DNA from 2 places in the Calorimonas adulescens genome. Region 1 is predicted to be linked to the other one. Evidence: a T-box and tRNA genes for the amino acid it is inferred to sense, from the RefSeq annotation. Region 1 holds a T-box; the other holds one or more tRNA genes.
The links. A T-box is a leader RNA that pairs with one kind of tRNA and senses whether it is charged. The one in region 1 lies ahead of ileS (isoleucine--tRNA ligase), so its partner is inferred to be a tRNA-Ile.

Region 1 (15,437 bases):
TCCTATAACAAGGTCAGCATCTTTGACTGCCTCTTCAATATTATATTCATTGGAAACAAGTGTAGTAATTCTTCCTCCAAATATATCATCTAAATATGCAAGTCTTGATGTATTAATATCAAGCACAGTTACCTTCGCACCCATACCTACAGCTATTTTAGCCGCATTTGTGCCGACATTTCCGCCACCTATGATTGTTACATTGCCTTGCTCTACTCCTGGTACGCCGCTGAGTAAAATTCCACGACCACCATTCACTTTTTCAAGTAGCCATGCACCAACCTGTACAGACATTCTGCCTGCAATTTCACTCATGGGTGATAGGAGAGGTAACGCACCATTATCCAGTTGTACCGTCTCGTAAGCAATTCCAACTATGTTTTTCTCAAGTAAAGCTCTTGTTTGCTCTGGGTCTGGTGCAAGATGGAGATAGGTGAATAATACCTGCCCTTCATGAAAATAATCATATTCAGCGGGTTGTGGTTCTTTTACTTTAATTATCATTTCAGCCTTATCAAAAACTTCCTTCGGAGTATCAAGAATTTCAGCACCAGCTTTTGCATACTCTTCATCGGTGAAACCACTTCCAGCCCCGGCCGACTTTTCTATAAATACTCTATGACCTGCGTTTGTAAATGCTTTCACACCTGCTGGGGTTATAGCTACCCTGTTCTCTTCTGCTTTAATCTCTTTTGGTATACCAATTATCATATAATTTCATCCCCCTTACAAAATTTACATTATCATAATAACATAAAAACAATCAAAATTCTATATGAATTTTAAGCTATTTATCAAAGTCGCTGAGTTTCTTTGAACCCAGTTTCTTTAATACATCCGTGAAATGTTCCGGCAATGGGGCACTAAATTCCATATATCTCCCATATGCAGGATGAATAAATCCAATTTTATGTGCATGAAGAAGTTGGCCATTAATACCAAATTCATTTTTTTTCTTTCCATAAAGTTTATCACCAACAATAGGATGGCCAATATAAGCCAAATGAACCCTTATCTGATGAGTTCTTCCCGTCTTTATATTTAACTTTAAAAAGGTATACCCATTTAGTCTTTCAATGACATTATAAGTGGTCACTGCCTCTTTACCATTTTCAACAACTGCCATTTTCTTTCGTTCTTTTGGATTTCGACCTATCATAGTATGTATTGTACCCATATCATCTTTAACTACACCGTCTACTAGAGCTAAATAAGTTTTATTGACCAAATGATTTTTAAGCTGTTCTGCCAACCCTTTATGTGAAATATCATTCTTTGCAACTATAATAAGACCTGTGGTATCCTTATCAAGTCTATGTACTATGCCCGGCCTAACAACACCATTTACAGTGGATAAGTTTTTTGTCTTATAAAGTAAAGCATTAACCAATGTACCACTATAGTTCCCAGGTGCAGGATGTACAACCATATTCTTAGGTTTATTAACCACAATTAAATCATCGTCTTCATAGATTATATCTATTGGTATATCTTCTGCCACCAATTTTAGTTCTTCAACCGGTGGTATATCTATACTTATATTATCGCCTGATTTAACCTTTTCACTTGCTTTTATAACTTTATCATTTATTCTTACAAGTTTTTCTTTGATTAATTTTTGTATATATGTCCGACTAAAATTCGTCTTAAGTGCCAAAAATTGATCTACCCTTATATCATTGAGATCTGATTGGATAATCATATCATCACCTTATTTTTTATCACTTAAAAAAATAAATACTGCCAGCAATATTGAACCAGTAACGATGAACATATCAGCAACATTGAATACAGGCCAATAAATAATGTGGATAAAATCAATAACATAACCTAATCTTACCCTGTCAATTAGATTACCCACCGCTCCTCCTAATATAAACGAAAGTGCAAGTTTTGCATAAAACTGACCGGGTACGTTAATCAAGAGATACACCAGAGCAATAGTAACCATTAATGTAATAATAATAAAAAAAAGTGTCTGATTCTGAAGTATGCCAAATGCCGCCCCTTTATTTTTTACAAGAGTAAATTCCAGTATTGTACCCAATATATGACATGAATTTCCGTTAGATAAATAGGTGACCATATAATGTTTTGATAATTGATCAATTAGTATGATAATTATAGCAATCACAAAGTACATGAATTTACCTCCCATATAATAATAAAAAAAGAGGCATTTGCCTCACTTTTGGCAGGGGAGGCAGGAATCGAACCCGCAACCAACGGTTTTGGAGACCGCTACTCTACCAATTGAGCTACTCCCCTACACAAATGTAATTTTAGCAGATTATTTATCACCTGTCAACATCATGATTTTTATGGTCCGTGTCAAGTATTTTTAGGTTTTTAAAAACCTCACCATCACACTGTAAGGTAAAACATCATAAAATATAAAGTTCATGCTATTTAAAATATTAAGTTCACTTTTTGTAGAAAGATATCTCGCTCCTCTATATTGCACACTCATGCAATATGGACCGTATAGCCATACTGGTGAATGTCTTTTTATTTAGCAGAATAGGTAGATTGTCTATGGTGCTGAATTTTGAGTATATCTTTTTAATCTTTTGTTTGGTTCTGTTTATAGTCTCCTTTGGTAATTCAACAGGTTTTAAATCTTCATACTGCTGTTTTATTATTGCATCTCTTAATGAGGCTCCGTCTGCTTTTATTGCTCTTAGCTTAGCCATTTTATGTGCGCCTTCTTTGCTCCATGATATGGGACCTCTTGAAAGCCTTTCTGATAATATATGTTTATAAAGGTATTAATGGAAGCCATGGAGTGCGAATTTGTCAGGACAGATACCATATTTATTGATGCCACACACATAAAAGCCAGTGCCAATAAAAATAAATATATCAAGAAAATGGCTGAACAACGAGCCATAAAATATAAAAGGAAATTATTAAATGAAATAAATACCAAACGAAAAGCAAAGAAAAACTACTCATCATGCCCTACAAAAGACCAATGACCAAAAAAGGCTACTTTAAAAAACGAGATTATGTTTACGATGAATATTATGATTGCTATATATACCCCAACGACCAAATGCTAAAATATAGCACTACCAACCGAGCAGGATACCAAGAATATAAAAGTAATCCACATATATGCCATGAATGCCACGTGCTAATGCAATGTACCCAGAGCAAAAATAATACAAAAGTAATAACCCGTCATATCTGGGAATAATATGTGGAGATAGCAGAAGACATAAGACACACCCCATGGGGCAGAGAACTATATAAAATGCGCTGCCAGACCATTGAACGTATCTTTGCAGATGCAAAAGAAAAACATGGTGCGCTATACCAATCTACAAGGCTTGAGGAAAGTCAGACATTACTTCATGCTTCATTTTGTATGCATGAATTTAAAAAAGCTTGCCTTATGAAAGAAAAAACGGGGCATGCTTCCACCCGTAGCCCCTACTATTCATGAATTTTTATCTATAATTTTTAGAGTCTTAGCCTTGAACAAACCACCCCACTCTTATTTGCTATTGCAGAAGAGATAAAGCAAAAAGCTTGTGCGCCCCGACATGCCAGACAAAATGCTCTATAAAATACTGGCTAAATGACCCGATAAAATTTTATACTATCCTTCTTTATTATCTCTTTCATTTTCTAAAATCTCTTTATAATAAGCATTGGAAATGTTATCAGTGGCCTCTACAGTGCCTGACTGAACTTCATCCCCTATATTAATTTGGTCTCCTGTTTGATAGCTAGGATCGTTCGTTTTATTGAACCTTTCAAGTGATTGATAGCTATCTTCTCCATCAAATTCTACGTTTTCGTCCTTATAATCCATATTTGTGTCTCCAAAAGAATTAGGGAAATTTTTTTCTTCTATTGGTCTAAAGTTCGTATTCTCTGCAGATAGTTGTTCATGCTTTTTTTCACACTTTATACAGTATGCTGCATAAGGCATAATCTCTAATCTTTCTTCCTCTATTACCCTTCCACATGTCTTGCAAAATCCAAAACTGTTTTCATCAATCCGCTTTAAAGCATCATTGATTGAATTTAAGATGTTTTTAACACTATCTAATCTTGAATAATTAAGTTCTCTTAAATATGTTTCCTCTCCAAGATCAGCAGGATGATTGTCATAGAATGATAGTTCCTCATATTCTTCACGTTCAGATATATTCAGATTGCTGTTATCAATTATATTGTGTTCAAGTTGCTCATAATCCGACTTTAGTTTTAAAAGCCTTTGTTTATAATGGTTCAATTTGTTATTGTCCATATAGGTCCTCCTAAAGCTGCATCTCTACAACTTTTATAACATCTGCTACAAAATTACCAATCAGCGGGATATTTAACATTACAATCCTCTGTAATATTATTAAAACGATAGCTCCAAGAATTGTAAAACCGATAGCCATCCCCAATCCCCTAACCAGACCACTCGAAAAATTGATCAACAGCATCTTTCCGGGTCTTTGAAGTAATTGTACATATTCATTAATATTTGTCCTCTCTAACATAATAGAAACATCATTTAGCTTTCTTAATAGTTCTTCCTCATTGTTATTATACTGCATTTGTTATGGCTCCTATATAAGAAACTTATTATATATTTTGCACACTCTTATAAAATTTATGAGCTTCTTTACAAGTTTCCTATCATATCCAATATTATGTTACTAGCAGTCTTGGCAGAGGAGTGTACAAATTGATTATAACTTATATTTGCTTTCCCATCAGCTCTATCAGAAATTGCTCTAATTATAACAAATGGTACTTTATTTAAATAACACGTATGGGCTATAGCTGCACCCTCCATCTCTACTGCAAGACCATTAAACTCTTTTTTTAAGCTTATTACTTCATCTTTGTTTGCTACAAATTTGTCCCCTGAAATAATCCTTCCCACATAACTATTAATATCTTGATTTTTTTTGCAAGCGGTCAAGGCATAATCAATAAGGCGTGGCTCAGCTTTAAAAATCGACGTCTTCATTCTTGGAATAACGCCACGTTTATACCCAAATACTGTAACATCAACATCGTATTCTATAAGTTCGCTTGAAATAACTATATCGCCTATATCAAGCATGCTATCAATGGCACCAGCAACTCCAGTATTTATTATTTTGCTTACACTGAAATTTGAAATTAAAATCTGTGTACATACAGCTGCATTTACTTTACCAATGCCTGATACTACCAGTATACAGTTTACATCTTCAATAGCACATTCAATGAACATCATTCCAGCTATTACGGTTTTTCTTTTAATTTTACTCTTTCTTAGTAAAATTTCTATTTCTTCACCCATTGCACCTATAACGCCTATCAAAACAATCACCTCGTAAAAAAAGTAAGGGCCTATAGAACCCTTACAAATTAGTTATACATTTGTGGCAGAGGTCCGGATGTTCAGGATCTTGCCCTACAGTCTCACTATATACCCAGCATCTGCTGCATTTTTGACCAGGAGCCTGCTGAACCTTAATTTTCAGGCTTTCTGTCTCATAGGTTATATCGTCACCTGCATCCTCATAATTACATACATTTACCTTAGAAACAATAAATATTGTGTCTAACTTATTATAGAAATAATTGACAGTATCTTTAATATCATCTGAGGGGTATAGGGTGACTTCTGCGTTTAAAGAATGTCCTATAATCTTACTATTACGCGCAATCTCAAGGGCCCTGGTCACTTCTCCCCTTATATCCATAATTTTATTCCATCTATCTTCCAATTCAATATCTATATAATCCTCATTTTTCTCAGGCCAATCTGTAAGTTGTACGCTCTCATAATTTTCGTCTTTTCTATGAGGCATATAACCCCATGCTTCCTCTGTGGTAAAGCTGAGTACGGGTGCTATTAATTTTATCATATCATTTAAAATGATGTATAAAGCAGTTTGAGCTGATCTTCTTTCCTTAGAATTTGCTTTGAAAGTATATAGTCTATCTTTTATAATGTCCAGATACTGATTACTCATATCCACAACACAGAAATTGTGAAATAAATGATATATAAGATGATATTGATAGCCTTCGTATGCATCATTTATTCTATCTTTTAGCCTCTCGAGGCGCAGCAAAGCCCATTTATCGATTTCTTCCATATCTTGATAGCCTACCATATCCTTATCAGGATCAAAGTCATAGAGATTTCCCAGCATGAATCTAATAGTATTTCTTATCTTCTTGTATACTTCTGTAAGCTGACCCAGTATTTTATCAGATATTCTTACATCCGATGTATAATCAGAAGAAATAACCCATAGGCGTAAAATTTCAGCACCATACTTCTTTATAATTTCATCGGGATCTATTCCATTCCCGAGAGATTTTGACATCTTTCTCCCTTCACCATCCACAACAAACCCATGGGTCAGGACAGACCTGTATGGCGCTTTTCCTCTGGTAGCTACTGAAGTTAATAATGACGATTGAAACCAACCCCTGTGTTGGTCCGATCCTTCAAGATACATATCGGCAGGCCATCTTAAATCATCCCGGGTTTCTAATACCGCTGCATGGGTGGACCCTGAATCAAACCATACATCCATTATATCTGTTTCTTTTCTAAAATTCGTAGAACCACACCTGCATTTTTTACCTTCAGGTAATAATTCTTCAGGTGACATTTCAAACCAGGCATCAGAACCCTTTTCTCTAAAAATGTCAGATATTTTAGCAATAGTTTCCTTATCTATTAATGCTTCACCACACTCCTGACAGTAAAAAATCGGTATAGGCACACCCCAGAGGCGCTGTCTTGAAATACACCAGTCTTCCCTATCTTTAACCATATTGGTTATCCTCTCTTCACCCCATTCGGGAACCCATTCAACCTCTTTTATTGCTTTTAATGCCTCTTCTCTGAATCCTTTAACTGAAGCAAACCACTGTTCAGTAGCTCTAAAAATAACTGGATTCTTGCACCGCCAGCAATGTGGGTAAGAATGTAAAATCTTTTTCTTGCCAAGAAGAGCTCCTGCTTCAGCCAAATCTTTTTCTATCTCGCGATTTGCATTGTAATATTTCATACCAGCATACTTCCCTGCTTCAGCTTTGAAAAATCCCTTCTCATCCACAGGATTGAATGCTGGAAGTCCATATTTCTGTCCCACAATAAAATCTTCTTCACCATGCCCGGGTGCAGTATGAACACAGCCAGTGCCTGTATCGAGGGTTACATGATCTCCAACAATTATCACTGAATCCCTATCATAGAGAGGATGCTTTGTCTTTATTCCCTCCATTTCCTGCCCCTTAAAACTGCCAAGAATCTTATACTCTGATATATTCAAATCATGGAGCACACTTTTAACCAGTTCAGTTGCCATTACATAAACCTCTCCATTGGCTGCTACAAGGCTATAGTCAAATTCAGGATTTAATGAAATGGCAAGGTTTGCTGGTATTGTCCATGTGGTTGTTGTCCATATCACAAAGTATATCTTACTTATATCATCTATTAACTTTCTAAATAATCCCCTGTCATCCGTAACCCCAAACTTTACATATATGCTGTCTGCTGTTTCATCCTTATACTCTATTTCTGCCTCTGCAAGAGCTGTTTCACATGTTGTACACCAATATACTGGTTTTAATCCTTTATATATATAACCCTTTTCAGCCATCTGGCCAAATATTTCTATTTGTTTGGCTTCGAATTCAGGATTTAGTGTAAGGTAAGGATGATCCCAGTCACCGCGTACGCCTAGTCTCTTGAATTCCTCCCTTTGAATATCGACTTGTTCCAATGCATATTGTCTGCACATTTTACGAAACTCAACAGGATTAATTTCGTTTTTGTTTATACCTAATTTTTTTATTGCCTGTGCCTCTATGGGTAGACCATGTGTATCCCAACCGGGAACATATGGGGTATTATAGCCTCTCATACTTTTATATTTATTGATTATATCTTTTAAAATTTTGTTAAGCGTGTGCCCAAGATGAAGATCGCCATTTGCATATGGTGGACCATCATGCAAAATATATTTTGGTTTATCTTTGTTCTTATCCAAAACAAGAGCATTAATATCTATCTCATCCCAGAACTTCAATATCTCAGGTTCCTTTGATGGTAAATTTGCTTTCATTGGAAACGACGTCTTTGGTAGATTTAAAGTTTCATTATAATCCATAATTAACCTCCTCAGTAAATCTGCAAGTATTTATACAAGTATTTATATATTTAAAAAATCCGCCCCCTAGAAGGGACGGAAGGCCGTGGTACCACCCTAATGTTTTCAAATTCATGAAAACACTCATTACAATATAACGGTAAAACCGGCTAAGGCTTACTGCAGTATTTCAGCCTGCTACTCCAGGGTGATTTTCGTATATCCTGTTTAATGGTTTGCACCTTCCACCATCTCTCTAAAAAAGCAGGATAAACTACTCTTCCCTCTCATCGTATTTAATGTTTATTTAAGTTATTATAAATTATATGTAAATATTAACTCTATGTCAAGTAATATAAAATCATTCCTGATTTTCTTCAGGCTTATTACTATCCAACATTTCAATTTGCGATACAAGCATTGATCTTACTTTTGATTTAAATACCTCCATTTCATTTTTAATCCTTTCGTACTCTTTCTTAATTTCATATGCTTTCGCATTGCTGTCTTCAATAATTCTATCCGCTCGTTCCTCCGCCTCTTTAATTATCATCTCGGCTTTAACCCGAGCGTTACTTTTTATTTCGTCACTTGTTTGTTGCGCTGTAATGAGTATGTTTTTTAAAGTATCTTCAAGATTTTTATAATCATTCAGTTTATCATTTAAGCTGGTTATTTTGTCTTTAAGTTCCATGTTTTCTCTATATAGCCTTTCATAATCTTCAATTATTTCATCAAGAAACTTATCGACTTCTTCATCACTATAACCTCTGAATGTTCTTTTAAATTTTTTATTTTGTATATCTACTGGAGATAACATAATTTTTCGCACCTCGTATTTAAATAAATCTTTTTATATGTATCTTGATCCTACCCTTAGCGGTCTTACCATCAATACTGTCTACTCTTGCCCTGCCTCGTCCCTGGATGGATATCATATCGCCTACATTTATACTATAAGATACATCATCAACAATTTTCCAGTTTACCTTTGCCCTTCCTATTCTGATCAATTCAGCCATTTTGCTTCTTGAAATATTAAAGGCGGCACTGGCTATGCTATCAAGCCTAAGAGAACTTACAGTTGCAAATATATCCTTATATTTTTCTTCTGGCAGAATTATTTCGTTTATACTTATTTCTTTAGCTGTCACTGAAAGATTACCAACTCTACTTATATTGTTTATAATATAGTCTTTTATATCCTCCATGACTATTATCTGGGCCTTTGACTCAACTACTATAATGTCTCCTATCTTATCTCTTGCCAGTCCAAGTCCAAGTATAGCACCTAAATAGTCTCTGTGAGTAAGCTGTTGTTCTCCTTTAGTCGTTATTGCAACAGCAGTGATAGGAAACTGTAGATCAAATTTTATCTCAGCAGGAAATATTGCTACGACCTTCCTTTCAGCATTTTCATAACCGCCATCTTCTTTATAACTTATTTCCTCATATTTTTTTAACTCATACTCGATTTCTTCTCTAACGATTGGGTCCAAAAAATTAGTAAATTTAGGCTTTTGATGCTTATTTACCCATTTTATATAATCATCGGCCATTTTCTGATAAGATATGTTCATGCCAATTCTCCTGTCAAAAAATAATATAAATCAAATTGATAATCAAAGGACGTACAATACAATCAATAAATAACAATGCAATCATCGGCGAAAAATCTACAAAAAATGCCTTAGAGATACTTGAGTTCATTAATAGCCGCCTAAATGGACTCAGTATAGGCTCTGTTAATTCGTATACCAATCGTATGATAGGGTTGTAGTAATCGATCCTAATATAGGATAGAAAGACACGAATAAATATTAATATATTTAATATATTTAAAAAAATATTAAAAGTTAATATCAAGGTTTGTTGAATCAAAAGAACACCACCTGTCTGTTAAATTTCATCCTCAGTATCTAAGGCACCTATTATTTCAATATTGTGTGGACATACAATGAATATATTTGTATCTATCTTCTGTATATTACCATCTAAAGAATAACATGCACCACTCACGAAATCAAGTACCCGCCTACTTTCTTCATGGGATAATTTTCCCATGTTTATCAAAGAAATCTTTTTCTGTCTTAGATTGTCACATATCTTAGTAACTTCATTAAAGGTATTTATATTATATACTACAACCTTTGATCTGTTAAGTTTATTTAAATCAACAACTTTGCTATTATATGAAGAATTTTTAAACTCGTCTTCGACTGGCTCTCCTGCATCTTCGTCTTTTCCACCATCTTGGCCATCAAATCCAAAAAAATCTATGAGATTTTTTAATAGATTATTCATTATTGGTAATACAACTCCTTATTATTTTCTCTCTCCAAAAATTGCCGTTCCTATACGTATCATATTCGAGCCTTCTTTGATTGCTGCTTTAAAATCACCTGACATACCCATTGACAGATATTGAATTTCCATGTTATCCTGTCTAACGTTTTTCAGCTTTTCAAACTGATTATATGCTATTTCAAAATATGGCCTGGCCTCGTCCTCAAAGTTAACCTTAGGTGCTATAGTCATCAATCCTTTAATTCTAATATTCTTTAAATCCGCTACTTGATTAAGAAATTCATCAATATGATTTACGTCTACACCAAACTTTGTCTCCTCATAAGAGGTTTTGAGCTCAATAAGTATATCTTGAATGACTCCAAGTTCTTTGGCTTTTTTATTAATCTCATTTGCCAACTTGATACTATCTACGGATTGTATTAGACATATACGACCAACTACGTATTTAACTTTATTCGTCTGCAAATGTCCTATTAAATGCCATTTAACATCTTTATTGTCTAGTGTTTGATACTTATTTAAAAACTCCTGTACTCTATTTTCACCAAGATCACGCAAATTACAAGAAACAGCCTGCATAATTTTTTCTATACCCACATTCTTCGTAACTGCAATTATCTTTATTGATTCTGATTTAACACCTACCTCATTGCATACATCATCAACCTTATTTAACAATTTTAATATATTATCCTTAATGTTCATTTGCTGTCATCCTCTATACTTAATTGTTTTGTTAAAAACTCCTTGTCCGTCACCAAAACATCATACATTTTTAATCCATCTAATTTGTCTACATTCTCTACTACCGCATTTTTACCATCTGATGATACCACATTAACCTCAACCTGCTTTATCCCAACAACACTGTAAACATAAACATATTGCTTCCCGTCCTTATTCATTATAACATCAGCTGGCACCAATAATCCTTCAGCAGAATTCTTTATTATTTCAAAACTAATAAACCTTTCTTTAGTAAATTTGTCATATTGCTGAGATAATTGAAATATAACATAATCACCCTCTTCGCCATGCTTGATTGTCTTAATACCTGCATCCAACAAGTTACCATCTATATTTAATTTTACCTTCTCACCTTCCTTCAAATTCATCTTATCATTATCTATTTTTGCAACGATATACCATTCAAAATTATCAATGACTTTAAATACTGGCTCTCCTGAATTTACTATATTGGGATCTTTGTTTTTTGTAGTTTCAGCAACGTTTTCATGGTTCATAGATTGGATATTTAAAGCCTGTTCAAAACCGATGTTTTCATAACCATCAATATCATAAGAAATTATGCCTGCTTCGGGTGAATTCAAATTTATGTATAGGCTATCCAATAGATTTTCTATGTTTTTTTTCTCTTGCATTAATTGTTCTAGGTTATAAGTCGATAATGGATTATTGGTAGCTATTATGTTCTTCTTTTCAATCAAAAGTGATAATTTGCTAGCCCCATTTCGAGCTGAAACAAATTTATTCATTCTACTATCAGATTTAATACTTCCTAATTGCTTATATATTTCATCCTCTATTTTGTTTAAATCAGAAGAAAAGGATTCAGCGTTCTTATCATCAACCATATTTATTCTATTATTAATCTCTTCCAATTGATTATAAAGACTATCATCAACATTCTTCGTGCTAATTTGTGCAATTAAATAACCCTTTGGAACTCGTGTGTCGTTGTTCACCTTTCTTATCACATAACCACTTTTAGGAGCATAAACCACCCTTTCATTTCTTAATATTATACCGTTAGCTTTATAAGAACTATTGACACTCCCATATACCACACGTATTGTACTGGAATTTCCTGCAGATCTGTAAACCAGCACAACAAGATATAAAGCGAAGAATATAACTACCAGCATTAACCTCTTTTTTGCTTTCTTTACATTTTCTCCTTTAACCATATTATCCCATCTGCTTCTTATTTTACTTTATACTATTAATTTTACCGTTTATGCAAAAAAATTCAAGTCTTAACCACTTTTAACTGCCAAATTAAAAAATATATATACTTAAATTAAACGACAAAAATACCGCTTTTACTCGCTAATATTCGCATTTATAATCACACAAACATTGCAAGTAAAGCGGTATTTATATACTTTTGCGATATCAAGGTAAACATTTTATTAATGTTATTAATGTTAAAGCGGTCAAATCATCTTTAATCAATCAGGTTGTTACAACATCTATAATATGTACTCCTTCAGACCGCTTTACTTTTTACCATGTAAAAAACTCCCAAGACTGGTCTTTTTTCAGTATCTGGTCTGAGTGGTGGGACTTGAACCCACGGCCTCTAGAACCCCATTCTAAATTTATACTTCTTGTGGTTTACTGTGATTTTAGAAAACCCTATGAAATAAAAGATCTTGAAGGCTTTCCCAAACATTTATTTAGTGTATTTTGGGTTGGATTATTATTTCTTTAGGCAATGGTTGGGCACAGGTTTATTAGCTTTTTTAAAAAGAGGGGCTTTTTCATAAAAAAAAATAAAGCCAGCGGTATAAAAACTGCCTTAAAATTGAAATATGAAAGCATACGGACAAAAAAATCCCCCGGTCTCAACCGGGGGTGTCTTGCTTTTGATCCACTACACCAGCTTTTTTCAATATATTTCTCTCCATGGAAGCTATATAGGCAACAATAAACCCGCTAAAAACCTGATCTACATATACCGCCCAATCCCACTTAAACACCGTCTTATTTACCTGCAGATAACCGGTGCCTGTGATCACACAGTATATAACTGCTATGGCCAATGCGATTAGGTCACCGTGTTTCTCACCACCAGTAACATAATTACCCAGGAGCTTTTTCGCATACTGGGTGACCACAAACACCAAAGTTGCAATAAAAATGAGACCGCTGAAGGTCTCTCCGAAAAGGATATCGATGTTCATTTTTAACCCTCCTGTAAATTTTTTATTGCTCTGTAGATCATGGTAATAACTTCTTCCCTAGTGATAGTGCCTTTAGGTCTGCTTCCGTCAATAATTCCTTTTTCTACTCCCCATATCCACGCTTCTTTTGCCCAAGGACTCAGATTGGGAGGTAATTCTTGATATTCAATACCAGCATAATTGCAGATACCTTTTGCAATTGCTGTGACCGCTTTTTCCTGAAATTCTATGCTGGCAAGAAGTTTTTCTTCTGCTGGATTCGAAATAAAGGCCATTTCCACCAGGGCCGCCGGCATTTGAGTATACTTTATGACATAGAAATTTGCAGTTTTTACTCCACGATTATATAATCCTGTAGCCTTGAGCATTTCATCTTGAATAGCTCGGGCAAGTTTTTCCCCGTTATATCCGAGTTTATAGTAATATGTTTCTGTGCCATGGGCTTGCTGGTCTACTGCTGAATTACAATGAATGCTGACGAAAAGGTCCACTTTTGCCATATTTGCGATGCTAACTCGTTTTGCAAGATTCTGCCGTTGGTCCTGAGGGAAACCAGGGTTATCGTTTGCCCTGGTAAAAACAACTTCGAGGCCATTCGCTTTCAGTTTTTCACCTACCTTCAATGCCACCGCCAGGGTTATATCTTTTTCCTTTGTTCCGCCCGGGCCAATTGCCCCAGGATCACTTCCACCATGGCCCGGGTCAATGCATATTTTTGACATTTAATCACCTCCTTGCCCTCTCCAAAAGTTCATCCAGCTTTGCCTCTTGCCTCGCCAGTGTAATCTGCATGCTCTGTATAACTTGTGATACTTGCTCTAGGGCTTTTGTATTATTTTCGATTACAGCTGCAATATTATTATTTTCTCGCTGTTTTACCCATTGATTGACTAAAAATATTAAACCAGCTATTGTGAAAAAGCCAATACCATATTGTGCTATTTCAGCCCCGGGCATAATCCCACCTCCGGTTAATTTTTTAAATATCTTCAATAATCATTTCCTTACTACCATCCGTCAGTGTAACTCTTTTTCCATTCAGCTCAAATATACCTTCTTTCGGCCTTGCTGGGTCCCATAAAACTTTACCACCGAAGGCCTCCGTAAAATGCCTTCCAACAATATAGAATCGATTGTCTATGATTTTGGCCGGCGCATCCATTAATACTGTCTTTTTTTCTTTTATGATTGTTTCACCTCTATGAAAAATATATTTTTGAATATCTATATTTGCTGGATTCGGCAAGATAAAAAGGCCATAGCCATACATTTCATCCCATCCGGTATTCCCAAGGTCTATAACGTGGTCGTACATAAATCTTTCGATTTCATCCTGGTATAATGTCCTGCCGGTTCGTTCAAGAAAATATTGCTGTACCAGGGCAATCATACCCACAATCATCGGCGAACTAAAAGAAGTCCCCTCCATCTGGAAGGTCCTTTCTTCATATCCTATGCGGCCATCTCTTACATATAATCCGCTGAAACTGACAATATCCAATTCCTTTCCCTTGGAAGAATAATTTTTAAGCTGTATTTTCTTTGTCTGATCGGACCAGCCCACCGCCCCAACACTGATCCAAACATTGCTTTTTGCGAAACCACTTAATCCTTCCTCATCTTCATTTCCTGCACTTGTTACAAATATGCATCCATATTCTTTAGCATCTTCTATAGCCTTATTGAGTTCAACTATATCGAAACCTCCTATGCTTGCCCCTATGATGTTTATTTTTTCTTGCTTTATATAAGGCAGTGTTTTCTCTATAAATGCCCCTCTGACTTTACCACTTTCAGAGATTATTCCGCTGGGTAAAATATATAGTTCTGCATCGGGTGCCACTTGATTCATTACATCCAAAACTTTTTGGCCATGGGAGTTTATTATGTCTGACTTTTGATTAAAGGGGTCTTTTACTTTTCCTTTTAAAAACCAAACGTCAGTATTACATGATTCTATCTCTGCAATTTTAATGCTTTTCCCTGTGTAACCAAGTTCATGCCATTTAATAATATTACAAATGGTAAACTCTTTAAGGTTTTCTTCGATGTATCGCATCATTCCACCCCCAATATAAAAGCCCCA
Region 2 (15,437 bases), on a different contig from region 1:
CTTTACAAAAACAAGAAAGACATAAATGAGAAGGACATATTATCGGGTCTCACCGGTGATGAGGCTAATTACTTTATGAATTTAATGAAAGGTGAGTATCCGATTGATATAGATATAGAAAAGTTTATTGAGGATTTTTTAACCTACAAAAAAATGAAGGTATTGGAGAAAGCATTGCAGGAGTCAAAAATGAAGGATGACAATAAGACGGTTATGGAACTACAGAAACAATTGATAAAGTGCAGGTTGAGTTTAGCAGAAAGGAGTAATACTTATGTCAGAAAATAATGAGGATGTCAAGGCAGTTAAGGACCTCATTAGACTTGGCAAAGAAAAAGGGTCGCTTACCTTCAATGAGATTAATGATGTACTGTCCCATGTAGAGTTAAATTCAGACCAGATTGATAAAATATATGACTCATTGGAATCTATGGGTATAGATATAATTAATGATGTGGACCTGAATTCATCAGTTGATTTTGATGATGTATCTTTAGAAGATTTGTCATCACTGGAGGAAGTATCACCAGAGGAAGAGCTGGATCTTTCAATACCCGAAGGTATAAGCGTTGATGATCCTGTACGAATGTATTTAAAAGAAATAGGTAAAATACCTCTTCTAACTCCTGAGGAGGAGATAGAACTGGCTAAAAGGATAGAAAAGGGGGATGAAGAGGCAAAGAAAAAACTTGCTGAAGCTAACCTGAGGCTTGTGGTAAGTATTGCTAAGAGATACGTTGGCAGGGGAATGTTGTTTTTGGATTTAATACAGGAGGGCAACCTGGGCCTGATTAAAGCGGTAGAAAAGTTTGACTATAGGAAAGGATATAAGTTTAGCACATATGCCACATGGTGGATCAGACAGGCTATCACCAGGGCTATAGCTGATCAGGCAAGGACCATAAGGATACCTGTCCACATGGTTGAGACAATAAACCGATTAATAAGAGTCTCAAGGTTACTTTTACAGCAACTTGGCAGGGAACCTACCCCAGAAGAGGTTGCTAAAGAGATGGGTATCAGTGAGGATAAGGTAAGGGAGATAATGAAAATAGCGCAAGAACCTGTTTCGTTGGAGACACCAATTGGTGAAGAAGAAGATAGCCATCTCGGAGATTTTATTCCTGATGATGATGCTCCAGCTCCAGCTGATGCAGCTACGTTCATGATGTTAAAAGAGCAGCTGAAAGAGGTTTTAGATACCCTAACTCCAAGAGAAGAGAAAGTATTGAGGCTTCGTTTTGGCTTAGATGATGGTAGGGCAAGGACTCTGGAAGAGGTTGGCAAGGAATTTAATGTAACAAGGGAGAGAATAAGGCAGATAGAAGCAAAAGCTCTCCGTAAGTTAAGGCATCCAAGCAGGAGCAAAAAATTAAAAGATTTTTTAGAGTGAAGCTTACGCATCTTGTAGGCTTTTTCTTTTAATTACCAATAACTATTTTGTCAACCAATACACTTGGACAACAGGTGATTATGCTGTAATATACTATTAAGGAGTTGATAAGACGTTGTGCAGAATGCTGTACACGGATAGCTCAAAGCTGATAGAATGATTGGACTGTGTTAAACCATTCCTTAATATAATGTTCGCATAAAATCGTTTTGCTTTATTATTGCCTATCGCCGATTATTGCAGCGATACAGTGGATACAAAATAGAGAGGAGGAAACGGCACATTTTTCTCCATCTGAATTATGTTGCTAATGGAGTCTTTTGCGCCTAAAATTGATGAATATAGTAGATATCTATATGAGATGGATAAAAAAGAGTGTTAATGACCCCGAAAAGGTTAGAAAGCTCGTCGTATGGGGACTTATGGCTGAGCATGTCTTTTTTTCCCTATTTGGGGACAAGCATGTGCCCAAATCTTTCAATTACCTGAATAAGATAGGTGTAGAGTTCGTATTAAGTCCGCTGGTACATAGTGATCAGTCGGCATGGGTCAACTTGTTTGCCCCCACCGAAATACTTCACGCCATGGACATATATCCTCTGTGTATAGAGGCTTTTTCGTCCTTTCTCGTGGGTTTTCAATGCGAAGATGTGTACATAGACTATGCCCAACGGTTTGGGATATCTGATACCCTGTGCAGCTACCATAAAGGGTTTATAGGAGCAGCCTTAACCGACCTTTTGCCCAAGCCTAAGTTCATGATTACGTCGTCCATGTTGTGTGATGCTAATATAAGCACATTCAGGTACCTTTCGTGGTATCACCACGTACCCATGTACTCTATCGACGTGCCGTTTGAGTACAGCTCCCAGAGCGTCAGTTATTTAGAAGGGCAGCTCAGGGAGATGGTGAAGATGCTGGAGCAGGTTACGGGCAAGAAGATGGATGAGGATAAGCTTAAAGAGGTAATAAAGAGGGAAAATAAGACTCATGCCTATATGAATAGGTATATCGATGTCTTAAGGTATAAATGCCATCCTACTACTCTGACGCTGGAAATGTATATGCTGTTTGTGACCCATACGTTTATGGGGACGCAGCAAACCTTGAGATTTTTTGAGATACTGATGGATGAAATGGAAAGTTTCCCCGACAGCAAGGCTAAGAGGGTATTTTGGGTGCACATCGTGCCCTTTTATCCCCATGGGTTAAAGCGGTATTTTAATTACAGTCGACATTATGAAGTCTTAGGCCTTGACTTGAACTTTGATTATCTGGAGGAAATGGACTGTGATAACCCCTACAGAGCGCTGGCCATAAAAATGATCCTCAACCACGGCAATGGACCTTATCAGAGAAAGATAGGCAGCATAATGAATATAATCGACAGATTGCAACCTGACGGTGTAATACACTTCTGTCAGTGGGGATGTAAGCAGTCAGTGGGAGGGATGATGCTACTAAAGCAGATGCTGGATGAAAGAGGCATACCGTTTCTTGCCCTGGATGGAGATGGGGCGGATCGACGCAACCATTATGAAGGACAGGTAAACACCAGGCTGGAGGCTTTTTTAGAGATGATAGGTAAGCGGGAGAGGTGCTTATGACCGTAGGGTATATATGTAGATATACGCCTGTGAAGCTTTTGGAAAGTATGGGCGTTGAGTGTAGGCGCATTGAACCGGGGTATATTGATAATGAAGTGGCCGAAGCCCTTATGCACCCCAATGTATGTACGTATGTGAAAGGGGTGCTTTCAGAGGTAGTCAGAGGCGGATACGATGGCATAATTCTTGTAAACTGCTGTGACAGCGCGAGGCGGCTGTACGATGTCCTGAAAAATGCGAAAAAGGATATGATGGTTTACATGCTGGATTTACCCAGGAAAAGTGGAGATCAGGCAGTGGCTGTGTATACCGGTGAAATAAAAAAATTTGTACAGGCTTTTGCAGACTTCTACAGTAAAGAGTTTAACGTCCAGGATTTTAAAAAATATATATCGATAGAAAAGAATGCCGAACAGAACAATAGGCCTAAAATGCGCAAAGGTATAAGCCTGGCTATAATGGGAGCTAGGTGCAGTGCTTACCTCGTCGATTTGATTAAAAATGCGGGGGCAGATGAGGTATTAAATTATACGTGTACTGGAGATTTACTGGAATATCCACCGCTTTTTGATAAGTCAGCAAGAGAGCAGGAAATGATAGAATGGTACGCTGGATGTCTTATGCGCTCTATTCCATGTATGCGCATGGCGGATATTGATAGAAGGCGGGACGTGTTGAAGGATATAATGGCAAATGTAAACGGCATTGTTTACCACACTATAAAGTTCTGCGAGTTTTATTCATATGAGTATTCCTATATAAAAGACAATTATCATTTTCCTATCCTGAAGATAGAGACCGATTTTACCAGTGACAGTGAGGGTCAGTTGATGACTAGGGTGAGCGCTTTTGTGGAATCATTAAGAGGAAGAGATGAGATCAAGAAAACTTTGCGTAAGTCCGGCAAGAAAATAGTGGCCGGTATAGACAGCGGCTCTTTATCCACTGACGTAGTTATCCTGGATGAGGATTATAATATCCTGTCATATAGCGTTATGCCCACTGGTGCATCCATAGTGGAAAGTGCTGACAGGGCTTTTTCACAGGCTATTGAAAAGGCTGGGATTAGCCGGGATGATATTTCATTTGTCGTATCTACAGGATATGGGCGCATCAACATTCCGTTTGCTGATAAACAGGTGACCGAGATAACCTGTCATGGTAAAGGAGCCTATTTTTTAAACAACGGTGTAAGAACTATCATAGATATAGGTGGACAGGACAGCAAGGTAATAAGGTTGGATGATAATGGCAATGTGGTGGATTTTGTGATGAATGATAGATGTTCGGCAGGAACAGGGCGGTTTTTAGAAGTGATGGCGAAGGCCCTGGAAATACCTCTAGAAAAGATGGGAGAAGAGGCTCAAAAGGCGACAGAGGACATAAATATCACCAGCATGTGCACAGTCTTTGCGGAGTCAGAGGTTATATCCCTTATTGCGCAAAATAAAAAGAGAGCGGATATAGTAAAGGGGTTGCACAATTCAGTGGCCAGTAAAACAATTGGCCTGCTTGACAGAATAGGCCGTAAAGGCACTTATATGATGACGGGGGGAGTGGCGAAAAATAGAGGCGTGGTAGAGGCTATAGAGCAGAAAATAGGGGAAAAAGTGTATGTTCCCGAGGAGCCGCAAATAGTAGGGGCATTGGGAGCAGCTATTTTGGCATTACAAGAATGATGTTAATATCGTTTATGTCATTTATGCTTTTCCATTTAGACCGATTTCTTCTGCCGCTTCCTGCATCCCTATGATAGTCTGCTCGATTATGTAATCCAGATCCATTTCTAGCATTTTTGCGCCTTCTTCTATTACGCTGCGGTCGACACCACTGGCGAAGCCCTTTTGCTTCCATTTCTTTTTTACAGATTTTACACCGAGGTCAGATAGACTCTTGCCTGGCCTCAAGATAGCTACAGCTGTGATAAATCCTGTTAATTCGTCCACGGTGTAAAGCACTTTCTCCATTTTGTGTAGAGGTTTTACATCGTTGACGATATTATAGCCGTGGCTTTCAATAGCTCTTATATACTCTTCGGGGTATCCATGACGTGCCAATATTTCTCTTGCCTTTTTACAATGCTGTTGAGGGTATATTTCATAGTCGATATCGTGTAATAGACCGATTATACCCCATTTTGTTACGTCATTTTCATTGAGGTTAAATAGCCGTGCAAAATGCTTCATAACCGCTTCCACCGCCAGAGCGTGTTTTATAAGGCTTTCGCTTTTTGTATACTCTTTTAATAGCGCAAACGCTGATTTCCTGGTTATTTCTCTATTACCCACTTCTTTATCACCCTTATTGTGATTTTTAAAATAAATTTGAGATTTGGGAATATAAGCTTGTGCTTATATTCCCAAATCTATTCATTCATGAAACAGCGGCGTTGAAAGGTACCTTTCACCTGTATCTGGCAACAGCACTACGATCATCTTCTCTTTGTTTTCTGGTCTCTTTGCAATTTGCGTTGCGGCAAAGGCCGCTGCCCCTGAGGAAATGCCAACAATGAGACCTTCCAGTCTTGCCAGTTTTCTTGAGGTCTCAAAGGCCTCATCATTTTTGACTTTAAAGACTTCATCAATGATGTTTATGTTTAACACATCAGGGACAAAACCGGCTCCTATACCCTGTATTTTGTGAGGCCCGGGCTTCCCACCTGACAGAACTGGCGAATCAAAAGGTTCTACGGCCACAATTTTGACATCAGGCTTCCTTTGTTTTAACACTTCTCCTACTCCTGTTATCGTTCCACCTGTCCCAACGCCAGCTACAAATATGTCTACCCGTCCATCGGTATCCCGCCAGATTTCTTCCGCAGTGGTTTTTCTGTGTATTTCAGGGTTTGCAGGGTTTTTAAACTGCTGAGGTATAAATGAATTGGGCGTCTGTGCGGCTAGCTCTTCCGCCTTATTTACAGCGCCTTTCATTCCCTCAATGCCAGGGGTCAAGACCAGCTCAGCTCCCAGTGCTTTGAGTAGATTTCTTCTTTCAACGCTCATAGTATCAGGCATCGTGAGTATAAGCCTGTAGCCTTTTGCGGCTGCTACAAATGCCAACGCAATTCCTGTATTGCCACTGGTGGGTTCGATTATGACAGTGTCTTTATTTATAAGCCCTTTTTCCTCTGCATCTTTGATCATAGCGTATCCAATTCTATCTTTTACACTGGACAGAGGATTAAAATACTCCAGCTTGGCTATAAGTTTTGCTTCCAGTTGATTTTCTTTGTTATAATTAGAGAGCTCCAAAAGAGGCGTCTTTCCTATTAAATCCGTTAGATTTTTTGCAATATTCATTGTATAACCTCCCTTTATATTTTTTAATTCCGAGTAAACCAATAGGTTTATATGTATTTTAATCTCATAAAAAAGATTTGTCAAGATAGTATAAAATTTAAGCAGGTAGACAATGGGAAAAGGCCTAACCAGCTACCTATATGGACTGTAGGGCAGATAGATACCTGTCATCTTATGAACGAACGTGACTGAGAAACATTCTTTTGATGTGTATTGACAAAGATGAGTTTATGTTTTATAATATCATTTGTCAGCGGTCCTCAGTAGCTCAATGGTGGAGCGACCGGCTGTTAACCGGTAGGTTGCAGGTTCGAGTCCTGCCTGGGGAGCCAGGGGCCTTTAGCTCAGTTGGTAGAGCGGTCGGCTCATAACCGATTGGTCCGGGGTTCGAGTCCCTGAAGGCCCACCATATACGGAAAAAGGGGTGCTATGTGGCACTCTTTTTTGTTTTTTGGAGGAAGATATGAAATTATCAAGCAGGTTATTATCTGTGGCTAAAAAGGTTGCTGAGGGAAAAGGCTTGGCCGATATAGGTTCAGATCATGGCAAGCTCCCTGTATATCTGGTATTAAATGGTGTGATACCATATGCAATAGCCAGCGACAGTAATGCAGCCTCTTTGAAGAAGGCAGAGGAGCTTGTTTTTAAAATGGGCCTATCCGAAAAGATTGAGCTGCGTGTTGGTTATGGGCTGGATGTCCTTTTGCCTGATGAGGTTGAACAGATAGTCATTGCCGGTATGGGTGCACCACTGATTGCTGAAATAATTGATAATGCCCCTCAAGTTTCTACCGGTGTCGAGAGGTTAATACTTCAACCCATGCAGTACCCAGAATATCTTTCAAGATGGCTTTATGAAAATAAATTTGATATAATAGATGAAGACCTAGCAGAGGACAGAGGCAGGATATACAGAATATTTACTTGCCATAAAGGGACACCAGCGCCGGTAGAAGATGATATATATTTCGAGATTGGGGAAAAACTAATTAAGAACAACCATCCTCTTCTTCACAAGTATATAAAAAGAATTATAAGTAAATATCACTATATTTACCAGCACATAATTGATGATAACGAGAAGACGCTTATATACACAAAGCTAAAAAAGCTGGAGGAGATCATAAATGAGTACGAAAGCCCAGACCATCTTTAGCTTAATTGAAGAGATTGCACCAAAATATTGTGCTGAGGAATGGGATAATGTAGGCCTTATGGTTGGGAGATACAACAGGGATGTATCAAGGATACTTATATCTCTTGAGCTAAACAGTGATGTATTAAAAGAAGCAGTGCAAAATAATATTGACCTCATCATTACCCACCATCCTCTGATTTTCAATCCACTTAAAAACATAAGGTACGATATACCCCAGGGAAAATATGTATACGAACTCATTAAAAACAACATAGATCTATATTCCTGTCATACAAATCTGGATGCCAGTAGAGACGGGTTAAATGATTATATAGCTTTGAAATTGGGTTTGAAGGATATTGATATTCTTGATATTATAGGTAGAGATTCATATAAAAAGCTGGTTGTGTTTGTACCTAAAGGGTACGAAGAAATTGTGAGGAATGCACTGGGGAATGCTGGGGCAGGCTTTATAGGAAACTATAGCCACTGTACATTTATGACTGATGGTAAAGGGACTTTTCTACCACATGAAGGCAGTAATCCATTTCTTGGCAATATTGGCAAGATAGAAGAGACCGATGAATATCGTATTGAAACAATAGTACCGGATAGACTTCTTAAAAAAGCTGTAACAGCTATGTTGAAAGTACATCCATACGAAGAAGTGGCTTATGATATATATCCATTAGAGAATGAAGGGAAAGTATATGGGATAGGCAGAATAGGTTACACTGACAATGAGTACAATCTGTACGAGTACGCACTAAACGTGAAACAACTTCTAGGACTGAAAGAAGTAAGAATAGGTGGAGAAGTAGAAAAGAAGATTAAAAAGGTTGCCGTAGTAAACGGCTCTGGCGGAAGCTATGTTTCAAAGGCCTATTATGCAGGGGCTGATGTGCTGGTTACAGGGGATGTAAGCTATCACCAGTATCAGGATGCAAAGGCATTAGGTTTGGCAGTAATAGATGCTGGGCATTATGGTACTGAAAAACATTTCGTTCAGTTTATGTCCAGGTATCTGAAGGAAGCTGCCCATGAAAAAAATTTAGACTATGAAGTAATAGAAAGTCAGGTTGATTTAAGCCCATTTATAACATATTAGGAGGATGAAATGCTCAAAATACATACCGACGGTGGATCGAGAGGAAATCCAGGCAAGGCAGGTATAGGTGTCGTGCTGGAGAGAGAAAATGGGGAAAAAGAAGAGATATATAAATATATTGGGGTAACAACAAACAATATTGCAGAATATACAGCGCTTAAGACTGCACTTTTGCGGGCTATCGAATTGGGTGAAAAAGATGTATCCGTATTTATGGATAGTGAACTTGTTGTAAAGCAGATAAAAGGAGAGTATAAAGTTCGCAATGAAGGTCTCAAACTCATATATGATGAGGTTATCAGTCTCATAAAAGAATTTGAACATTTTAGCATATCTCATATAATGCGAGAAGAAAATAAAGAAGCCGATAAACTGGCAAACAAAGCTATGGACGAAGGATAATATAAAATTTTATTAGGTCATTGAGCAGTAGAATTAAGGTCAGATATAGAAAAAGACCTCACCATCCTCTATCCGGGATGAGTTTTAAACCCAAGGAAGGTGAGGTCTTATGAAATTAATTAGACTTGTACTGTAAAAATTCCTTCTTGCTGCAAAAATATTTGACTTATTAAACAGCAAATACATGTACTGGCTATCTATTATTTGGACTTAAACGACCAACACGCCATGATTCACATTATTTCTTAAAAATGCTTCGAAGAATACTGGGTGGGTTTTATAAAATCTTTCAGCCGGCGAAACTGCCTTCAGGTTTTGCGTGATTGCTCGATGATTAAGCGGTTGCCAGGTGTTTTCCGCAGACCAGCTTTGCCTGGCCCGACGAACTACCGGGACGAACGGCTGTTACAAAGCTTTGTGCCATCATCATCTCTAAATAAATCATATTCTCAATAAAAAGCTCCCAAAACGAGGGAGCTTTTTATCTTATATTAAATTCACACTTTCAAGCAGATCATTATCATCGAGTATTTCAGACGGGTTACCTATCGTCTCAACAGTGTGCGACTCGTTCATTATGATGATTCTGTCAGCAAGCTTTCTCGTTAAATCCAAGTCATGTGTCGAGATTACCAGTGTTTTTCCACTTTCATTTAAGTCTTTAAGCTTATCCATTAGCCACTTTCTAGACCTTGGGTCAAGGCCGTTTGTAGGCTCATCAAGTAGCAGCACATCAGGATTTATAATCATGATGGATGCAAGAGCGACTTTTTTCTTTTCGCCGCCGCTTAACCTGTGAGGTGATCTATCACGCAATTTTGTAAGTCCAAATGAATCCAATGTGTCTTTAACCATTGATTTTACTGCACTCGGCTTTAATCCCATCTGAAGAGGTGCAAATGCGACTTCATCAAATACATTTGTATTAAAAAGTTGAACATCGGAATCTTGAAACAAGTAGCCAACTTTTTTTCTAAATTCATATTCTTCATCGCTTTTCATATTTAATATTGATTTGCCAAAAGCTAAGATGTCTCCGTTATTTGGCTTTATCAAACCGTCCATCAATTTTAGAAGTGTAGATTTCCCTGAACCATTTGCGCCTAAGATTATAAGCTTTTCACCTTTATTTACTGTGAAGTTTACATCTACAAGCGCCGGTATAGACTTTATATATGAGTAAGAGACGTTTTTAAGTTCAAAAATTATATCCAAAGTTTGCCTCCTTTTGATAGAGCAAATATTATAAATAATGCTGCATTGAAAATTATCCAGATTATATCGCTGCGGCCAATCTTGAAGTCATTTATAGTCTTGTATTCACCTCTGTAGCCGCGTGAAATCATGGCGTTGTATACGTCATCGCTTAACGATTCAGATCTTACTAGCAAATTTCCCATTGAAGATGCGACGAATTTCCTTTCGCTTTTGCCTTTAGATTTTCCTACATTTCTGCTTTTCCTTGCCAGAAACATGTTTGATGCAATTTCAAGGAACAGCGTTATATACCTTAGCGACATATCCAATGTGGCAGAAAATATTTTCGGAAGCCTAAAAGATCTAAGGGCCTTTAGTATTTCCACCCATTTTGTAGACAGTATCAAGATGTATATTAATGACAGCGAAACAAAAGAGCGCATAATGAAGATCAATGTGCTTAAAGCTCCATCTTCTGTGATATAAAGATTCCTAGTCAAGTAAATAAGCGGTTTGCCAGGCCTTACTGTGTTAAACAGAGAAGGTATCAGTACGATGCCTGTGAAAATTATTGATACTGTTGAAATCCTTGCTATGTAAGATTTCATCGGTATCTTTGAAAGCACAGCCAAGATAAGTGAGTACACAAGCATTACAGCTGTATAGGATAATGAATTGCCAAAATTGGCTATTACAATTAAGAATATAATAGAAAGAAGCTTTATTCTTGGATCAAGCGACTGCATCAAACCGCTTTTATCAGCAATTTCATCTGATGTAAACATGTCTTCAAATGTATTCTGTATATCTAAAACTGTCTTCTCTATAAAATTACTCATTTTTCTCCTCAGATTTACCCATTGTTTTGCTAAGCACAAAAAATACTACCATGATTATGCCGATTCCGACGACGGCTGATAATATATACCCTATTGATAATTGAAGAAAGTTCTTATCAAAGCTCGGTATGCTGTAGTCAGGCAAAAGTGCCTTTACTGTATCTGAAAAATGCTTCATGCCGCTTGGCACATATCCAACCATGCTTTTTATCTCGTCTATGCCCCATTCGCCCCATGCCGATCCAGGCGCCAAAAGCCCGATAGGCGTAAGTAGAATTATTATTGCTGCTATTATAAATAATTTCTTCACTTAGCTTCACCTCTTAATCTGTATGAAAGTCTGTAAAGTAAGTTGTCTTCGCCTACTCTCATTAAGTAGTACACCACAAGCCCTGTTATGCCAGCTTCTACAAGCCCAGCGACTGTAAGATGTGCTAGCATCATGGCTGGTATTGATTGATTAAGCCCGTAAGGGAAATACAGGGCACGTCCATCTGCTGCATGAAAAAGTATCGGCTGTAAACCTAGCTCTATTGCGGCTGCAAGCGCTGCTGCATTTATACCTATGTACGCCCCAACAGCGGATGATATGACTTTGTTGATTTTTAATTTTTGCGACAGCACATATATGCCGTATCCTACGAATGGCGCTAAAAAAGCCATGTTAAAGCTATTTGCACCGAGAGCTAGAATTCCCCCATCTCCAAAAAACAACGACTGTATTAAAAGCGCAATCGTAAGTGAGATGCTGGCTCCCCATGGACCCAATGCAATTGCAAGAAGCGTTGCACCTACTGCATGTGCTGTTGTACCGCCTGGTACAGGAACGTTAAACATCATTATCGTAAAGGCAAATGCAGAACCTATTGCCATGATCGGTATGTCTTTTTTATCGAATGTTTCATTTACTTTCTTTGTAGCTACTGCAAGAACTGGTACCATAGCGGTGCCCATTACGGCGCACGTTTCGGGACTTAGATATCCGTCTGGTATATGCATAAAAATTCCCCCTTATAAATTTTTGCCTGTTGTCGTCATGACAAGCTTTCCATGTTTCACGCCCTTTGTGCTTATTATTTCGTCTGCTATCTTTGATATAGTCTTTGAAGTGCCTTTTATAACCATTACTTCAAGGCAGTTGTGCTCGTCAAGGTGTACGTGCATGCTTGATATTATGTTCTCATGGTGCCCATGCTGTATGTCAACAAGCTTATCGCTTATCTCCCTTACCTCATGGTTATAAACATATGTTACTGTACCTATTGATTCGGCCTCATCTGACTTGCATTGGTTTTCGACTATGTAATCTCTAATTAAGTCCCTTATAGCTTCAGACCTATTTTTGTAGTTTTTTGATTCGATCAATTTATCAAACTGTGAAAGCAGGTTTGCTTCCATTGAAACGCCAAAACGCGTAATTTCATCCAGATTGATTACCTCCTTATGTGTTACTTTTATAAAAATAATAGCACTTATTAAAAAAATAATCAATAGAATCTTAATAAGTCATAATATTACATTAATTTAAATTGTTGAAATTTATTAAGCTGTAATTTATGATATATAAAAAGGATATAGTCAATCTCATGCTGATGTTAATAAGGAGGTCGAAATTGAGATAAAGTCTTATAAAATAGATAAAGGGTCTGTAATGAGATATTTGGGATATGGCACAAAAACTTAGAAGAAGATTTAATTTACGATATCAAAAAAACATGAGAGAATCATATGAGCTGTACAGGAATTAGGAGAAACTTTAAAACAAGATAGTGAAGAAAAAAGAAAATAAGTCTTTGAATAGGGAGAGGTTCCCAGAGGAGAGAAGGTTACAAGGTGTCTATATATAGAAAGTGACGGAGTAATAATACGTCTACAAAAGGCAGATAAAAAGAGAGGAGAAATAAAACATTTAGCAGCCTATGAAGGCAAAGAGAAGATTGGTGGAGGACGATATAGACTGAAGAATAAGCTTGTAGTAAGCAGCTTAGCTGATAGTGAAGAGATATGGGGAGAAGCTTATTCTAAAGTAGGACACAAATGGGATATAGAACGTGTAGAAAAAGCCATTGAGGAAATTTAGATAAAAAATTTTTAAAAACTCACATACAAAATCTTAACGCGGACCCATGAATAAAAAAGATTTGACAAACAACGAGAAAGATGATAGTATTATATATCCAGAAAAAATATATCCATAAAGATGAGCAAGCTGGATAGTCGCGTGCTCGTGCACGAGGAAAGTCCGAGCTCCATAGGGCAGGGTGCTGGGTAACGCCCAGCGGAGGCGACTCCGAGGAAAGTGCAACAGAGATATACCGCCACGTAAGTGGTAAGGGTGGAAAGGCGAGGTAAGAGCTCACCAGCAGCCAGGTGACTGGCTGGCTCTGCAAACCCCACCTGGAGCAAGGCAAATAGGAGAGCATATGTGGTGGCCCGCCACGCTCTCGGGTATGCTGCTTGAGGCAGCAGGCAACTGCTGTCCTAGATAGATGACTATCCAAGACAGAACTCGGCTTATAGGCTTGCTCAACAGATATCATATCAGGTCCAGAGATTTTTCTCTGGACTTTCAAATTGATTATTGTGGGGCAAAATTCTTCATACATATAAAAGGCGAATACTTATAATTCACATCCATAAAAGAAGCCCTCTTTAAACCTGTCTACATCATCCAGGAAGGACATAATTCTGTAAACATTTTCATTATTGTTACTTTTCCAGATCCTATGTATAGGATATTTCTAAATGCATATACTACCGTTTGCTTGAATAATTCCTGAGGGAGGGATTATATGGAAAATAACATGACTGCTGCCAACTTACGGTCTGCCTTTGGCGGTGAGAGTATGGCCTATCAGCGCTATAAGGTATGGGGAAAAACAGCAAGGGGTGAGGGTTTTCCTAATGTAGGGAGATTATTTGAAGCCATAGCCGATGCGGAAAAAATTCATGCATCAAATCATTTTAAGACAATGAAAGATGTGGAAGGTGATTTCCTTGTTCCATCCATGGCAGGTTTTGGCATAGGCAATACCTCGATGAATCTTGCCAAGGCCATTAGTGGTGAAAACTTTGAGATTATCCAAATGTATGCTACATATATTGCTGTAGCTGACTTCCAGAAAGAGAGTGAAGCAAAGAAGTCTTTTGTATGGGCAATAGAATCAGAAAAGGGACACTCAAAGCTCTATACAGAAGCCAAGAAGTCTGTAGACAGTGGAAAAGACTATCAGATTGATAAGATACAGATCTGCAGTGTATGTGGCTATACGCTGATCGGAAAGGCGCCAGAAAAATGTCCGATATGCGGTGCTACAAAGGATAAATTTACAGCTTATTAGAATTATTAGAAGTCTTCCGGGCAAAATACATATCAGAGGTGGTATGATGCTTGGAAGACTTATTGTTTTGTTTATAACGGTTTCATTATTGGATCTGTTGCTATTGATAGCCCTGGGTAGATATATAGGATATTTAAAAACCGTTCTTATTGTTATAGGCATTGGCATAATAGGTGCCATAATAGCTGAACGTGAGGGACTTTATACATTTAGAAGGGTTAGAGATGAATTTTACAAGGGAAATCTTCCAACCGACGAACTTATGGATGGCGTATTTGTCCTGGCTGGTGGTGTAATGCTTATAACTCCTGGCCTTATAACCGATGTCATCGGTATCTTATGCCTTATTCCCAAGAGCAGAAAATACATCAAAAGATTTACACTTACTTATCTGAAATATTTACTAAACAGCAGGATTTTCAAGATAAAATTAAGAAGATAACACCCGGTAAAGGGTGTTTTTTGATATAATAATGTATTAAAATTATATTAGCTTATATTTATATTGGAAAGCAGGCGTAGACATGCATAATTTAAAGGTTGGTCAAAAGATAGAAATATATATAGAAAAAATGGCCAGTGAGGGGCAAGGTATCGCTAAGTATGATGGTATGACGGTATTCGTAGAAAAAGCCATAGCTGGAGAAAAAGTGCAGGCAGAGGTCTCAAAGGTTAAAAAAGACTACGCTGTAGCAGAGACCATACATATTCTGGAGGCGTCATTATATAGAGTAGAACCGCTCTGCCCGGTATATAATTTGTGTGGTGGCTGTCAGCTCCAACACATGAGCTATGAAGGTGAACTTATATTTAAAAAGAACAAAATTGAAGATGCATTAAAAAGGATAGGCAGTATAGAAGTAAAGGTTAATGATGTGATAGGCATGAATAGTCCATATTACTATAGGAGCAAAGCGCAGTATCCGGTAGCTACCGTAGATGGAAAGGCAGTAATGGGTTTTTATAAGGAAAGGTCGCATGAAATAGTACCAATAAAAGAGTGTATGCTGCAAAACAGACAGGCTGAAAACATTGCCATGGAGGTACTGGAATTCATAAAAGAATTCAATATCCAAGTATATAATGAAAATACAAAGCAAGGATTAATAAGAC

Region 2: it has a tRNA-Ile gene. The T-box ahead of ileS (isoleucine--tRNA ligase) is inferred to sense a tRNA for this amino acid. The anticodon was not compared.

The regions. Positions count from the first base shown of each region.
Region 1 covers NZ_VTPS01000009.1:80,090-95,526, reverse strand. Annotated here, with positions in the region: gene ald (alanine dehydrogenase) at 1-711, opposite strand, end outside; gene FWJ32_RS07295 (RluA family pseudouridine synthase) at 788-1,702, opposite strand; gene lspA (signal peptidase II) at 1,712-2,143, opposite strand; tRNA gene FWJ32_RS07285 (tRNA-Trp) at 2,193-2,268, opposite strand; partial or broken gene FWJ32_RS07280 (ISLre2-like element ISTxy1 family transposase) at 2,454-2,756, opposite strand; gene FWJ32_RS07275 (hypothetical protein) at 2,772-2,978, shown strand; gene FWJ32_RS14005 (transposase) at 2,957-3,199, shown strand; gene FWJ32_RS14000 (transposase) at 3,203-3,448, shown strand; gene FWJ32_RS07265 (TraR/DksA C4-type zinc finger protein) at 3,605-4,261, opposite strand; gene FWJ32_RS07260 (DUF5665 domain-containing protein) at 4,272-4,559, opposite strand; gene FWJ32_RS07255 (5'-methylthioadenosine/adenosylhomocysteine nucleosidase) at 4,628-5,326, opposite strand; gene ileS (isoleucine--tRNA ligase) at 5,358-8,135, opposite strand; T-box leader at 8,204-8,414, opposite strand; gene FWJ32_RS07245 (DivIVA domain-containing protein) at 8,476-8,934, opposite strand; gene FWJ32_RS07240 (YlmH family RNA-binding protein) at 8,954-9,694, opposite strand; gene FWJ32_RS07235 (YggT family protein) at 9,708-9,980, opposite strand; gene FWJ32_RS07230 (cell division protein SepF) at 10,014-10,418, opposite strand; gene FWJ32_RS07225 (YggS family pyridoxal phosphate-dependent enzyme) at 10,440-11,129, opposite strand; gene FWJ32_RS07220 (biotin/lipoyl attachment domain-containing protein) at 11,126-12,352, opposite strand; gene FWJ32_RS07215 (hypothetical protein) at 13,013-13,351, opposite strand; gene FWJ32_RS07210 (N-acetylmuramoyl-L-alanine amidase family protein) at 13,354-14,073, opposite strand; gene FWJ32_RS07205 (hypothetical protein) at 14,078-14,308, opposite strand; gene FWJ32_RS07200 (S8 family serine peptidase) at 14,331-15,410, opposite strand.
Region 2 covers NZ_VTPS01000010.1:63,032-78,468, forward strand. Annotated here, with positions in the region: gene dnaG (DNA primase) at 1-288, shown strand, start outside; gene rpoD (RNA polymerase sigma factor RpoD) at 275-1,393, shown strand; gene FWJ32_RS07760 (2-hydroxyacyl-CoA dehydratase subunit D) at 1,750-3,000, shown strand; gene FWJ32_RS07765 (acyl-CoA dehydratase activase) at 2,997-4,679, shown strand; gene FWJ32_RS07770 (HDIG domain-containing metalloprotein) at 4,701-5,288, opposite strand; gene cysK (cysteine synthase A) at 5,370-6,299, opposite strand; tRNA gene FWJ32_RS07780 (tRNA-Asn) at 6,557-6,631, shown strand; tRNA gene FWJ32_RS07785 (tRNA-Ile) at 6,633-6,708, shown strand; gene FWJ32_RS07790 (tRNA (adenine(22)-N(1))-methyltransferase) at 6,763-7,455, shown strand; gene FWJ32_RS07795 (Nif3-like dinuclear metal center hexameric protein) at 7,427-8,545, shown strand; gene FWJ32_RS07800 (ribonuclease HI family protein) at 8,555-8,947, shown strand; gene FWJ32_RS07805 (energy-coupling factor ABC transporter ATP-binding protein) at 9,434-10,162, opposite strand; gene cbiQ (cobalt ECF transporter T component CbiQ) at 10,153-10,983, opposite strand; gene FWJ32_RS07815 (PDGLE domain-containing protein) at 10,976-11,293, opposite strand; gene cbiM (cobalt transporter CbiM) at 11,290-11,982, opposite strand; gene nikR (nickel-responsive transcriptional regulator NikR) at 11,995-12,471, opposite strand; partial or broken gene FWJ32_RS13875 (UPF0236 family transposase-like protein) at 12,812-13,063, shown strand; RNA gene rnpB (RNase P RNA component class A) at 13,185-13,516, shown strand; gene FWJ32_RS07840 (rubrerythrin family protein) at 13,776-14,324, shown strand; gene FWJ32_RS07845 (FxsA family protein) at 14,371-14,766, shown strand; gene rlmD (23S rRNA (uracil(1939)-C(5))-methyltransferase RlmD) at 14,849-15,437, shown strand, end outside.